DNA from 2 places in the Kaistia sp. UC242_56 genome. Region 2 is predicted to be linked to the other one. Evidence: predicted binding sites of a transcription regulator. Region 2 holds the regulator's gene; the other holds the start of a gene.
The links. The regulator PhoB, encoded in region 2, activates phosphate uptake and scavenging genes when phosphate is short. The targets are predictions, from matches to a motif close to TGTCATNNANCTGTCAT.
Positions count from the first base shown of each region.

Region 1 (6,378 bases), on a different contig from region 2:
GCCTCGCCGCCGCTGGTCGTCGCCTACGCGCTGGCCGGTTCGCTGCAGATCGACCTGACGACCGAGCCGCTCGGCACGGGGTCGGACGGTCAGCCCGTCTATCTCAAGGACATCTGGCCCTCGAACCGCGAGATCGCCAAGTTCATCCGCGAGAACGTCACCAAGAAGATGTTCCAGACCAAGTATGCGGACGTCTTCAAGGGCGACGAGAACTGGCAGAAGATCTCGGTGCCGCAGGGCGAGACCTACGCCTGGGACAACCAGTCGACCTATGTGCAGAACCCGCCCTATTTCGTTGGCATGCAGCGCGAGCCCGAGCCGGTCACGGACATCCTCGGCGCCCGCGTCATGGGCCTGTTCCTCGATTCGATCACGACCGACCACATCTCGCCGGCCGGCTCGATCAAGGAAACCAGCCCGGCTGGATCCTATCTGCGCGACCACCAGGTCCGCCCGGCGGACTTCAACCAGTACGGCACGCGTCGCGGCAATCATGAAGTCATGATGCGCGGCACCTTCGCCAACATCCGCATCAAGAACCAGATGCTGGGCGGCAAGGAAGGCGGCTTCACCAAGCATTGGCCGGACGGCACCGAAATGCCGATCTACGATGCGGCGATGAAGTACAAGGCCGAGGGCGTTCCGCTGGTGGTGTTCGCCGGCAAGGAATATGGCACCGGCTCGTCGCGCGACTGGGCGGCCAAGGGCACCAAGCTGCTCGGCATCCGCGCCGTCATCGCCCAGTCCTTCGAGCGCATCCATCGCTCGAACCTGGTCGGCATGGGCATCGTGCCGCTGGTGTTCGAGGAAGGCACGTCGTGGCAGACGCTCGGCCTCAAGGGCGACGAGATCGTGACGATCAAGGGCATTGCCGGCGATCTGAAGCCGCGCCAGATGCTGGACGCGGAGATCACCTTCGCCGATGGCAGCCAGAAGGTCGTGCCGCTGCTTTGCCGAATCGATACGCTCGACGAACTCGACTACTTCGAGAATGGCGGCATCCTGCAATACGTGCTGCGGAACTTGGTCGCCTGAACCAATACCGTATCGCGCTTTTAGCGATTTCTTGATTCCCCGTGTGGCGGTTTTCTCAACTGCCACACGGACTTGAGCCATGTGGCCGAGGGATTTCAGACCGTTCCCTCACGAGCAGTCACCCTTAATTGAATGGCTTACGATCGATCCCCGAACTATTTTTGAATGGCACCCACCGCGGGTGGCAGATCTCGGCGATCAGGATAAGTTGCACGCATGTTCCATCCCAAAACCAGCTGGATCCTGGCGGCCTTGTGCCTGCTGGCGGTCCCGGCGCTTGCGGCTAAGGCCCAGGGGCCCACTAAGGTTTCGGCGGTGCTGGAACTGTTCACCAGCCAGGGATGCGCGTCCTGCCCCCCGGCCGACGAGATGCTCGAGGACTTCGCCAAGCGCCAGGACATCGTCGCGCTGTCGCTGCCGGTCGATTACTGGGACTATCTCGGCTGGAAGGACACGCTCGCCAGCCATGAATTCACCGACCGGCAGAAGGCCTATGCCAATGCCCGCGGCGACCGGCAGATCTACACCCCGCAGATGATCGTCAACGGCACCTCGCACGTCGTCGGCAGCGACCGGGCGGCGATCGACGCCGCGCTCGAGACCAAGCCGCCACTGGCCGTTCCCGTCAGCATGGACATGGTCGGCGATGCGATCCGGGTGAAAATCGGCGAGACCGCGGACAGCACCATCCCGCGCGAGCGCAAGGCGACGATCTGGCTGGCGCTCTACAAGCGGCAGGTCGCGGTGCCGATCCGCAAGGGCGAGAACCAGGACCGCACGCTGAGCTACTACAATGTCGTCACCCGCCTTCGACCGATCGCGATGTGGCGCGGCGAACCCGTCGATGTCGACCTGCCGATGAGCGAGTATCATCAGGCCAATGCCGATGGCTGCGCCATCCTGCTGCAGGCCGAAACCGCGAATGGCGAGCCGGGCGAAATCCTCGGCGCCGCATTTTCGGAAAAAGGCGCGGAGTGGTGACGGGGCGGGCTCGATAGGGCCCAGCGTTCGTCCATCTCCATGAAAAAAGCGCGGGACGTGCCCGCGCTTTTCTTTTGTCACGACATGCGTCGCCGTCAGGCGACCGTCTTTTCCATCAGTCCTGCCAGCGCCTTGGCAAAGGCGGCCGGCTCGTCCGGCGCCTCGCCGTCGAGGATGCGGGCCAGACCGAAGAGCAATGGGGCCGCGGCGTCGACGCGCTCGGCCGCCGCTCCGCCCTCTGCTGCCTGGGCGGCGAGGCCGGCCACCAGCGGATGGGTGGGATTGAGCTCCAGGATCTGCGCCGAGCGGCCGCCGGCGCCGTCGCGGCTCGCCAGGATCTTCTCCAACTGCCGGTCGGGTCCGAATTCGGGCGACACCAGGCAGGCGGGGCTCGTCGCCAGGCGGTTCGATCCGCGCACCTCGACCACCTTGTCGCCCAGCGCCTGCTTGAGGCGGAGCGTCAGCGCGGCGAGCGCTGCCTCGGAAGCCGGCTTCTCCTCGCTGGACTTGTCCTTGGCGGCTTCCGCTTCCAGCACCGGGATGAGGTCGAGCGTCGCTGCGCCCTGCGTCACCGACTGGAACGGCTTGCCGTCGAAGCCCAGCGCCGTGCGCACCCAGAAGGCATCGACCGCGTCGGAGAGGATCAGCACCTCGACGCCGCGCTTGGCGAAGCCTTCGAGATGCGGCGAGGCCGAGATCGTCGCCGCGTCGTCGCCGAGCGCGTAGTAGATCGCCGTCTGGTTCGGCCGGAAGGCGGCGACGATGTCCGCCAGGCTGCGCCAACTGTCGCCGCCGGTCGTCGTCTTGAAGCGGGCCAGCTTGAACAGCGCGTCGCGGCGGTCGGGGGCCTCGTAGAGCCCTTCCTTGAGCACGGCGCCGAAGGCTTCCCAGACCTTGACGAAGCGCTCGGGATCGTCGGTCGCCAACTTGTCGAGATCGGCCAGGATGCGATTGGTGACGCCCTTGCCGATTGCCTCGATCACCGGGTTCTTCTGCAGCATCTCGCGCGACAGGTTGAGCGGCAGGTCTTCCGAATCGATCACGCCGCGCACGAAGCGCAGCCAGGGCGGCAGGATCTCGGCCTCGTCCGTGATGAAGACGCGGCGGACATAGAGCTTCACCCGGCCCTGCCGCTCCGGCTCGAATAGGTCGAACGGCCGCGAGGACGGCACGAACAGCAGCACGGAATATTCCGTCCGCCCTTCGGCGCGGTAATGGATCGTGACGGCCGGCTCGTCGAAGCGGCCGCCGACATGGCCATAGAATTCCTTGTATTCCTCTTCCGTCACGGCCGATTTCGGCTTGCGCCAGAGCGCGCTGCCGTCGGCCAGCGACTCCTCGGTGCCGTCGGCGAGCTTCAGCACGATCGGCACGGGCACATGGGCGGAGTAAGCCGTGACGATACGCTCGATCGTGTCGGTCTCGGCGTAGCTGGCATTGTCGGGGTTGAGATGCAGCACGATGCGCGTGCCGCGCGCCGGCGCATCGGCGAGATCCGCCGGCTCGATCTCATAGGCGCCCTTGCCGTCGGAGCTCCAGCGCCAGGCCTCGTCCGAGCCCGCCTTGCGCGAGACGACGGAAACCTTGTCGGCGACCATGAAGGCGGAATAGAAGCCGACGCCGAACTGGCCGATCAGCGCCGATCCCTTGGCGCCGTCGCCGGCCTTTTCGAGGAAGGCACGGGTGCCGGACTGGGCGATCGTGCCGAGATTGTCGATCAGCTCCTGCCGGTCCATGCCGATGCCATTGTCGGCGATGACCAGGCTCGGCGCTTCCTTGTCGGCCTCGATGACGATCTGGAAGGCATCGCCGCCCTCGATCAGCTTTGGATCGGAAAGGGACAGCGTACGCAGCTTCTCGCAGGCGTCGGCGGCATTGGAGATGAGTTCGCGCAGGAAGACGTCGCGATTGGAATAGACCGAATGCACCATCATGTGCAGCAGGCGCGAGACCTCGGCCTCAAACGTGCGGGTCTCGGCGGCGGGCTTGTTTTCAGACACGCTTTTCTCTCCGGTATTGTCGGCGTCCCGGCGCGAGGTCGATGCCTGGGCGGCTGGCGCCATCGGGCGTCGTCGCTCACGCGGGCGGCGCTGATATCGCCGGTCGCCGGCCGAGTTTCAAGGCCGGAGGCCCCCGCTTGGCGTCCAGGCAAAGAAAAAGGCCGGCAGAGCCGACCTCAGGAACCTTTTGGGAGGGGAATGCAATTCGACGACTGACTGACTTCGAAGGTGGTCCGGCTCAACTGAGGACCCCGGGGGGCTGGGGGGCTGAGAAATTCCGAAGCCTTGGCCAAGCCGGACCGTTCGAAGCGATGGTGTGATATTGCCGGGCCAATGCGGCCGGTGCCGGGCCGAAAAAGGGCGGAATAAAGGAATTTTACACGCCTCCTTCACGGCTTCGTGAGGTTCGTCCGGGCCCGTTGGAAACGGCGAGTCGCGTCTTTCCTTGGTCCGGCGGACGAGCCGCGCCTTGCCAGCTTGGCCGAACGGAGCGATCATGACCGCTCGATGACAATGCGGCTCGCTGCAGGAGGCGCCATTGAGCGAAGGTGAAGACAAGGCGGGATCCGGTGGCAGCGCCACGCTGGTGTCGCTGATCCCACCGGAGACGGCGAAGTCCGTTCCCCTGATTGCTTTCAACCGACTCGAGCTGAACGAGATCCTGCGTGTCTATGGGCGCATGGTGGCGGCCGGCGAGTGGCGCGACTACGCGATCGATCATTTGCGCGACAAGGCGGTGTTCTCGATCTTCCGCCGTTCGTCCGAGATGCCGCTCTACAAGGTCGTCAAGGATCCGGAACTGCGCAACCGCCAGGGCGCCTACGCCGTGATCGCGACCGGCGGCTACATCATGAAGCGCGGCCATGATCTGCGACAGGTTCTGGCTGTGCTGGATACCAAGCTCAAGGTCGTCCAGAGCTAGGGCAATCGCTTCGCGAAGGGTACGCCGCGCGAACGGGGCTAAGGCCTCTGTCTTTCGGGAAGCGCCGCCGCCTGTGGCTGCTGTCCATCAGTCGGCCGGAGGCTCGTCACTGCCGTCGCCGAGCGCGCGCTGCATCAGCACGCTGTCCAGCCAGCGGCCATGCTTCCAGCCGACATTCTCGAAAATGCCGACCAGCCGGAATCCCTGCGCCGCATGCAGCCGGATCGAGGCCTGGTGGCTGGAATCGCCGATCACGCCGACCATCTGGCGGAAGCCGGCCACGGTGGCCGCCGCGATCAGTTCCGTCAGAAGCCGCTTGCCGACGCCGAGCCCCTGCGCCTTGGGCTCCAGATAGATCGAGTCCTCGACCGTGAAGCGATAGCCCGGCCGCGGCCGATAGGGCCCCGCATAGGCGTAACCGAGGATTTCCCCGCCGCCTTCCGCCACAAGATAAGGGTGGTCGCTATCCACCAGGACCTCGTGCCGACGCCGCATCTCCGCTTCGTCCGGCGGGTCGAGTTCGAAGCTCGCCGTGCCGAACCGCACCCAGTGCGAGTAGATCCCGGTGATCGCTTTCAGATCGTTGACGCAGGCCGGGCGGATGTAGAGATCGTCGGGGAGGGGAGACATTGGCGAGGCACTCGAATACTGCGAGCTCCAGCGCGGCCAGGACTTCGCCGCGCGCTCGCGAAAAAACACATAAAAAAGGGCGCAGCCTTGGCCGCGCCCTTCGATTGGGGTCTCGATCGCGCCTTAGCGGCGGTCGCCGAACAGGCGGAGCATCATCAGGAACAGGTTGATGAAGTCGAGATAGAGCGTCAGCGCGCCCATGATCGCCTTGCGGCCGGCAACCGTGCCATCGTCGCCGACATAGTACATTTCCTTGATCTTCTGCGTGTCATAGGCGGTGAGGCCCACGAAGATCAGCACGCCGAGGATCGAGATCGCGAAGCCAAGCGCCGACGATCCGATGAAAATGTTGACGATCGAAGCGATGATGATGCCGATCAGGCCCATGAACAGGAACGAGCCCATTCCGGTCAGATCGCGCTTCGTGGTGTAGCCGTACAGGCTCATGGCGCCGAAGGTGGCGGCGCTGATGAAGAACACCTGCGTGATCGACTGCGCCGTGTAGACGGCGAAGATCGAGGACAGCGAGACGCCCATCAGGGCCGAATAGCCCCAGAACACGGCCTGAGCCTTTGCCGTCGACATCTTGTGGATGCCAAAGGAGAGCCAGAACACGAGGCCCACGGGGGCCAGCATCAGCACCCACATGAGCGGGCCGGTGTAGATCGTCTTGCCGAGGCTGGTCAGCAGAAGGCCATTCTGCATCTGCGCGACAGCCTGGGACGGGTCGCTGGTCACGGCAAGCTTGAAGATGCCGAGCGCGGCTGCGCCGGTGATCATCAGGCCGATCGCCATGTAGTTATAGACCTG
Region 1 covers NZ_JBIOAN010000001.1:528,329-534,706, reverse strand. Annotated here, with positions in the region: gene acnA (aconitate hydratase AcnA) at 1-1,035, shown strand, start outside; gene ACHMWQ_RS02480 (DUF1223 domain-containing protein) at 1,252-2,016, shown strand; gene htpG (molecular chaperone HtpG) at 2,112-4,016, opposite strand; gene ACHMWQ_RS02470 (DUF2794 domain-containing protein) at 4,555-4,938, shown strand; gene ACHMWQ_RS02465 (GNAT family N-acetyltransferase) at 5,026-5,568, opposite strand; gene ACHMWQ_RS02460 (Bax inhibitor-1/YccA family protein) at 5,692-6,378, opposite strand, start outside.
Region 1: the regulator PhoB is predicted to act here: its motif matches at 4,513-4,529, upstream of ACHMWQ_RS02470 (DUF2794 domain-containing protein).

Region 2 (6,378 bases):
AAGTGCCTCCGGGCCGCCCAGGCACCAGGCAAGAATGCCCTTCTGTGCGTGCAGCCGGTTTTCAGCCTCGTCGAAGACGACCGATTGCGGGCCGTCCATGACTTCGGCCGTCACCTCCTCGCCGCGATGGGCAGGCAGGCAATGCATGAACAGCGCATCCTTCTTGGCGCGCGACATCAGGCGGGCGTTCACCTGGTAGGGCTTCAGCAGATTGTGCCGGCGCTCCGCCTCGCTGTCGCCCATCGACACCCAGGTGTCGGTGACGATGCAGTCGGAATCGGCTGCCGCGTCGTCCGCGTCCTCGCCGGCGATCACCTCGCCGCCATTGGTGCGCGCCCAGTCGAGCAGCTTGTGCGAAGGCGCAAGCTCCTCCGGCGTCGCGATCTTGAGGCGGAAGTTGAAGCGCGCGGCGGCGTGGACCCACGACGCCATGACATTGTTGCTGTCGCCCAGCCACGACACGGTCTTGCCGGTGATCGGGCCGCGATGCTCCTCATAGGTGAGGATATCGGCCATGATCTGGCAGGGATGCGAGCGGCGCGTCAGCCCGTTGATCACGGGGACGGTGGCGTTGGCCGCCAATTCCTTCAGCGAGTCGTGGTCGAGGATGCGGATCATGATGCCGTCGACATAGCGCGACATGACCCGCGCCGTGTCGGCGATGGTCTCGCCGCGGCCAAGCTGCATCTCGGCGCCGGTCAGCATCAGCGTCTGGCCGCCGAGCTCGCGCATGCCGACATCGAAGGAGACGCGCGTGCGGGTCGAGGGCTGCTCGAACACCAGCGCCAGCACCTTGCCGGCCAGCGGGCCGACGCCATCACGCGCGCCATTGCGCACCGACTTGATGCGCTTGGCGCCTTCCATGATCTGTCTAAGAGTGGCGGAATCGAAATCCGTCAGGTCGAGAAAATGCCGAACCATAGGTCTGTCCTGTCCGCTCAGGCGGATTGCCGTGCCGCTTGCGCAGCCTCGGCTTCGATTGCGGAAAAGGCGGCGTCGAGCTTGTCGATCGCCGCGTCGACTTCTGCCTTGCCGATGTTGAGCGGCGGCAGCAATCGCAGGACATTGTCGCCCGCGCCGGCGGCCAGCATCTTCTGCTCGCGCAGCGCCGCCACCACTTCGGGCACCGGCTTCAGCGCGTGGAGGCCGATCAGCAGGCCCTCGCCGCGAATGTCGTCGATGACGCCGGGATGGCTGTCCATCAGCCCGCCAAGGCGCTGGGTCAGATAGCGCGCGGTCTCGCGCACATGCTCGAGGAAGCCATCGCCGAGCACGACGTCGAGCACGGCATTGCCCACCGCCATCGCCAGCGGATTGCCGCCGAAGGTGGTGCCATGCGTGCCGGGAGTCATGCCCTTGGCCGCCTCGTTGGTGGCGAGGCAGGCGCCGAGCGGGAAGCCGCCGCCAATGCCCTTGGCCGCCGTCAGGATGTCGGGCGCGATGCCGGTCCATTCATAGGCGAACAGCTTGCCGGTGCGGCCGATGCCGGTCTGGACCTCGTCCATGATCAGCAGCATGCCCTCGGCGTCGCAAAGCGCCCGGAGCTCGCGCAGGAAGGCGTTCGGGAAGGCGCGCACGCCGCCCTCGCCCTGGATCGGCTCGATCATGATGGCGGCGGTCGCCGGCGTCACCGCGGCCTTGATCGCCGCCATGTCGCCGAACGGCACCTGGTCGAAGCCGTCCGCCTTCGGGCCGAAGCCGTCGAGATATTTCTGCTGCCCGCCGGCGGCGAGCGTCGCCAGGGTCCGGCCGTGGAACGCGCCCTCGATGGTGAGGATGCGGTACCGGTCGGGCTGGCCGTTGACGTAATGATAGCGCCGCGCCGTCTTGATGGCTGCCTCGTTGGCCTCGGCGCCCGAATTGGCGAAGAAGACCCGGTCGGCGAAGGTATTGGCGACCAGCGTGTCGGCAAGCTTCTCCTGGCCCGGGATCCGGAACAGGTTCGAGGTGTGCCAGAGCTTGCCGGCCTGTTCGGTCAGCGCCTGCACCAGGATCGGATTGGCATGGCCGAGCGTGTTCACCGCGATGCCGGCGGAGAAATCGAGATAAGCGTCGCCCTCTCGCGTAAAGACCCAGGCCCCCTCGCCTCGCTCGAACTCGAGCGGCGCACGCGAAAAGGTGTCATAGAGGCTGGACGAGGTCTTTTTAACGCTGGTATCGGGGGCGCTCATATCCCCTCCTTCGGATGAAACCACGGAAATGGGTGCTTAAAAATCAAAGGTGCCGCCCGAGGCCAACGCGCCGGGCAGCACCTTTATGCGTTGCCCTTATATCACGGTCGTGACGATTTGTGTCAATGAAATCGCCGCTCGCGCGCGGTCATGACGGCTAAGCGATTGACGGGACTCATGGATCCGAAATCCGTCGCAAGTTGGGGAAAACAGCCCGATCGGCCGCTACCCATCCCTCCGACTCTTGTCACCGAGTCACGCCATATAGTATCTTAATTTTCGTTAAGACACGAAATATCGAGCAGGTACCTCCCCCTGACCCTTGTATGGCGTCCGCAGTCGTCCGGCATCCCGGCTGAACGACCGCGACAGGATTCCGGGTATCGCTCCGACCGACAAGGACACGCTATGACTTGGACGGACGAACGGGTTGAGTTGCTGAAAAAACTCTGGACCGACGGCTTGAGCGCAAGCCAGATCGCTTCGGAACTCGGCGGCGTAACGCGCAATGCGGTCATCGGCAAGGTACACCGGCTGAGCCTTTCCGGCCGTGCCAAGCCGGCAACGGCGCCGGTCGCTCGCGCCCGCAAGCCCGCGGCTGCCACCAACGGACGCTCGGTCACGACAGGGCGCCCCAATCCCGTCAGGCCACTCGTCGCCGGCAACACGGCCCTGAAGCCGATGAGCCAGATCGCACCCGAGCCGCGGCGCATGCCCAGGGCGGTTGGCTCGGACGACGTCGTCGTTCCGATCAGCCTGCACGCGACGATCCTCACCCTGACCGAGCAGACCTGCAAGTGGCCGATCGGCGATCCCAGCACCGAGGATTTCCACTTCTGCGGCCAGCGCTCGAATTCCGGCATTCCCTATTGCGAATATCATTCGCGGGTTGCCTATCAGCCCGTGCATGATCGTCGCCAGAAGAAGGCTGTCGGCGCCTGATTGCGCCGCGCCGCGGCTGACGGCGTCCTCCCACCGTCGGCCTGCGATGCAAGTCTGGCCGTGCCGCCTCCCCCGGGGCGCACGGCCTTTTTTTGTGCCCTGGCTCGTTGCATGCAAAAAGCCGCGTGGAGGGCCACGCGGCTTTTTGGTTGGGCTGAATTTTTGGAAGACTGCCCCGCCCCTCCCATCCGGGAGAGGCAAGGGAACGCCTCACGCCATCGCGAACTGGTCGTCGAAGGAGTAGCCGGAGCCGCGCACCGTGCGGATCGGGTCCTTGACGCGGCCGCGATTGACCGCCTTGCGCAGCCGACCGATATGCACGTCGACCGTGCGCTCGTCGACATAGACGTCGCGGCCCCAGACGCCGTCGAGCAGCTGCTCGCGGGAAAACACGCGGCCCGGGCTCTTCATCAGATATTCGAGCAGGCGGAACTCGGTCGGGCCGAGATGCAGCTCGCGGCCGGAGCGGCGGACGCGATGCGTCTCGCGGTCGAGCTCGATGTCGCCGGCGCGCAGCAACGAGGCGATTACCTCCGGCTTCGAGCGGCGCAGGATGGCGCGCACGCGGGCCATCAGTTCCGGCACGGAGAACGGCTTGACGACATAGTCGTCGGCGCCGGTGGCAAGGCCCCGGATGCGTTCCTGTTCCTCGCCGCGCGCCGTCAGCATGATCACCGGCAGGGTGCGGGTGGCGTCGCGCGCCCGCAGGCGGCGGCACAGCTCGATGCCGGAAATGCCCGGCAGCATCCAGTCGAGCAGCAGCAGGTCGGGTACGGTTTCGAGCAGGCGCATCTCGGCGTCGTCGCCGCGCGGCACCACCTCGACGGCATAGCCCTCGGCTTCGAGGTTGTAGCGGAGGAGGAGGCTCAGCGCCTCCTCGTCCTCAACGATCATAACGCGTGGCGTCATTCACGGATATCCCAGTAAACCTGACGCAGGCGTCAGTTCTTCTCATACGCGACGGCGGTCGTGCTGGATTCGTCCTGCTTGGGACGATCCTCGGCCAGGACCTGGCCGGTGACGACATAATAGACCGTCTCGGCGATATTGGTCGCATGGTCGCCGATGCGCTCGATGTTCTTGGCGCAGAACAGGAGATGCGTGCAGAAGGTGATGTTGCGCGGATCTTCCATCATGTAGGTCAGCAGCTCGCGGAAGAGCGACGTGTACATGGCGTCGATTTCTTCGTCGCGCTTCCAGACCTGGTAGGCTTGGTCGACGTCGCGGGTCGCGTAGGAATCCAGCACGTCCTTGAGCTGCGCCAGCGACAGCTGCGCCATGTGCTCGACGCCGGTGTTGAAACGCTTGGACTGGATGTGGCCGTCCAGCGCAATGACGCGCTTGGCGATGTTCTTGGCTAGGTCGCCGATGCGCTCGAGATCGCTGGCGATACGCTGCGCGGCGATGACTTCGCGCAGGTCCATCGCCATGGGCTGGCGCCGGGCGATGATCATGATGGCGCGCTCTTCGCATTCGCGCTGCAGCACGTCGAGCTTCTTGTCGTCCGCGATGACGGTGCGGGCGGTCGCGGCATCGACGCGCATCAGCGCGCCGACCGCGACGTCGACGAGACGCTCGGCCATGCCGCCCATCTCGGCGATGCGGCGGGCGACGTCGTTCAGTTCTTCGTCGTACTTGGAAACGATGTGTTCGGACATGTCGTGCTCCTACCCGTGGCCCGGCTTAGCCGAAGCGACCGGTGATGTAGTCCTGCGTGCGCTTGTCGCTCGGGGCGGTGAAGATCTTCGTGGTCTCGTCGAACTCGATCAGCTCGCCGAGATACATGAAGGCCGTGTAGTCCGAGACGCGGGCGGCCTGCTGCATGTTGTGGGTGACGATGGCGATCGTGTAGTCGGTCGTCAGTTCGTCGATCAGTTCCTCGATCTTGGCGGTCGAGATCGGATCGAGCGCCGAGCAGGGCTCGTCGAACAGCACGACTTCCGGCCGCACCGCGATGGTGCGGGCGATGCAGAGGCGCTGCTGCTGGCCGCCGGAGAGGCTGAGACCGCTGGTGTGCAGCTTGTCCTTGACCTCGTTCCAGAGCGCGCCGCGCGTCAGCGCCGCCTCGACCCGGCCGTCCATCTCGGAGCGCGAGATGTTTTCATAGAGGCGGATGCCGAAGGCGATGTTGTCGTAGATCGACATCGGGAATGGCGTCGGCTTCTGGAACACCATGCCGACGCGGGCGCGCAGCATGTTGCGGTCCTGGTCGGGGTCGAGCACGTTCTTGCCGTCGAAGATCACCTCGCCCTCGGCCCGCTGGCGCGGATAGAGGTCGTACATCCGGTTCAGCACGCGCAGCAGGGTCGACTTGCCGCAACCCGACGGGCCGATGAAAGCGGTGACCTTCTTCTCGAACAGCGGCAGGTTGATGGTCTTCAGCGCGAGGTTGTCGCCGTAGAAGAACTTCAGATTGCGGATCGAGATCTTCTCGGCCATGCCGGCCGTGTTCATCGCGGACTGGGTCATTTTTGAGCCTTGGGGCTGAGGAAGGCGCGAGCGACGATGTTGAGCGCCAGCACGGTAAAGGTGATGAGCAGGGCACCGGTCCAGGCCAGCTTCTGCCAATCCGGATAGGGCGACAGGGCGAACTGGAAGATCGTCACCGGCAGCGACGACATCGGCGCGTTCAGGTTGGTGCTCCAGAACTGGTTGTTCAGCGCGGTGAAGAGCAGCGGGGCGGTCTCGCCGCTGACGCGGGCGATCGCCAGCAGCACGCCGGTGACGATGCCCGACATCGCGGCCTTGTAGGCGACGTGGCGGATCATGATCGAGCGCGGCAGGCCGAGCGAGGCGGCAGCCTCGCGAAGCTGGTTCGGCACCAGGTTGAGCATGTCCTCCGTCGTGCGGACGACGACCGGAATGACCAGGATGGCGAGCGCCGCCATGCCGGCGAAGGCCGAGAAGTGCCCCATCCGGACGACGACCACCTCATAGACGAACAGGCCGATGACGATCGAAGGCGCCGCCAGCAGGATGTCGTTGATGAAGCGCACAACCATCGTCAGCTTGTTGTTGCGGCCGTATTCCGACATGTAGGTGCCGGCCAGGATGCCGATCGGCGTGCCGATGATCACGCCGCCGAAGGTCATGACCAGGCTGCCCATTATGGCGTTCAGAAGACCACCGGCCGAGCCCGGCGGCGGCGTCATTTCGGTGAAGACCGCCAGCGAGAGACCGCTGAAGCCCTGATAGAGCAGCGCGCCGAGGATCAGCACCAGCCAGGCCAGGCCGAAGATGGTGGCGCCGACGGAGAGCGTCAGCA
Region 2 covers NZ_JBIOAN010000002.1:904,067-910,444, reverse strand. Annotated here, with positions in the region: gene argF (ornithine carbamoyltransferase) at 1-864, opposite strand, end outside; gene ACHMWQ_RS06975 (aspartate aminotransferase family protein) at 939-2,171, opposite strand; gene ACHMWQ_RS06970 (GcrA family cell cycle regulator) at 2,580-3,113, shown strand; gene phoB (phosphate regulon transcriptional regulator PhoB) at 3,324-4,022, opposite strand; gene phoU (phosphate signaling complex protein PhoU) at 4,055-4,771, opposite strand; gene pstB (phosphate ABC transporter ATP-binding protein PstB) at 4,797-5,582, opposite strand; gene pstA (phosphate ABC transporter permease PstA) at 5,579-6,378, opposite strand, start outside.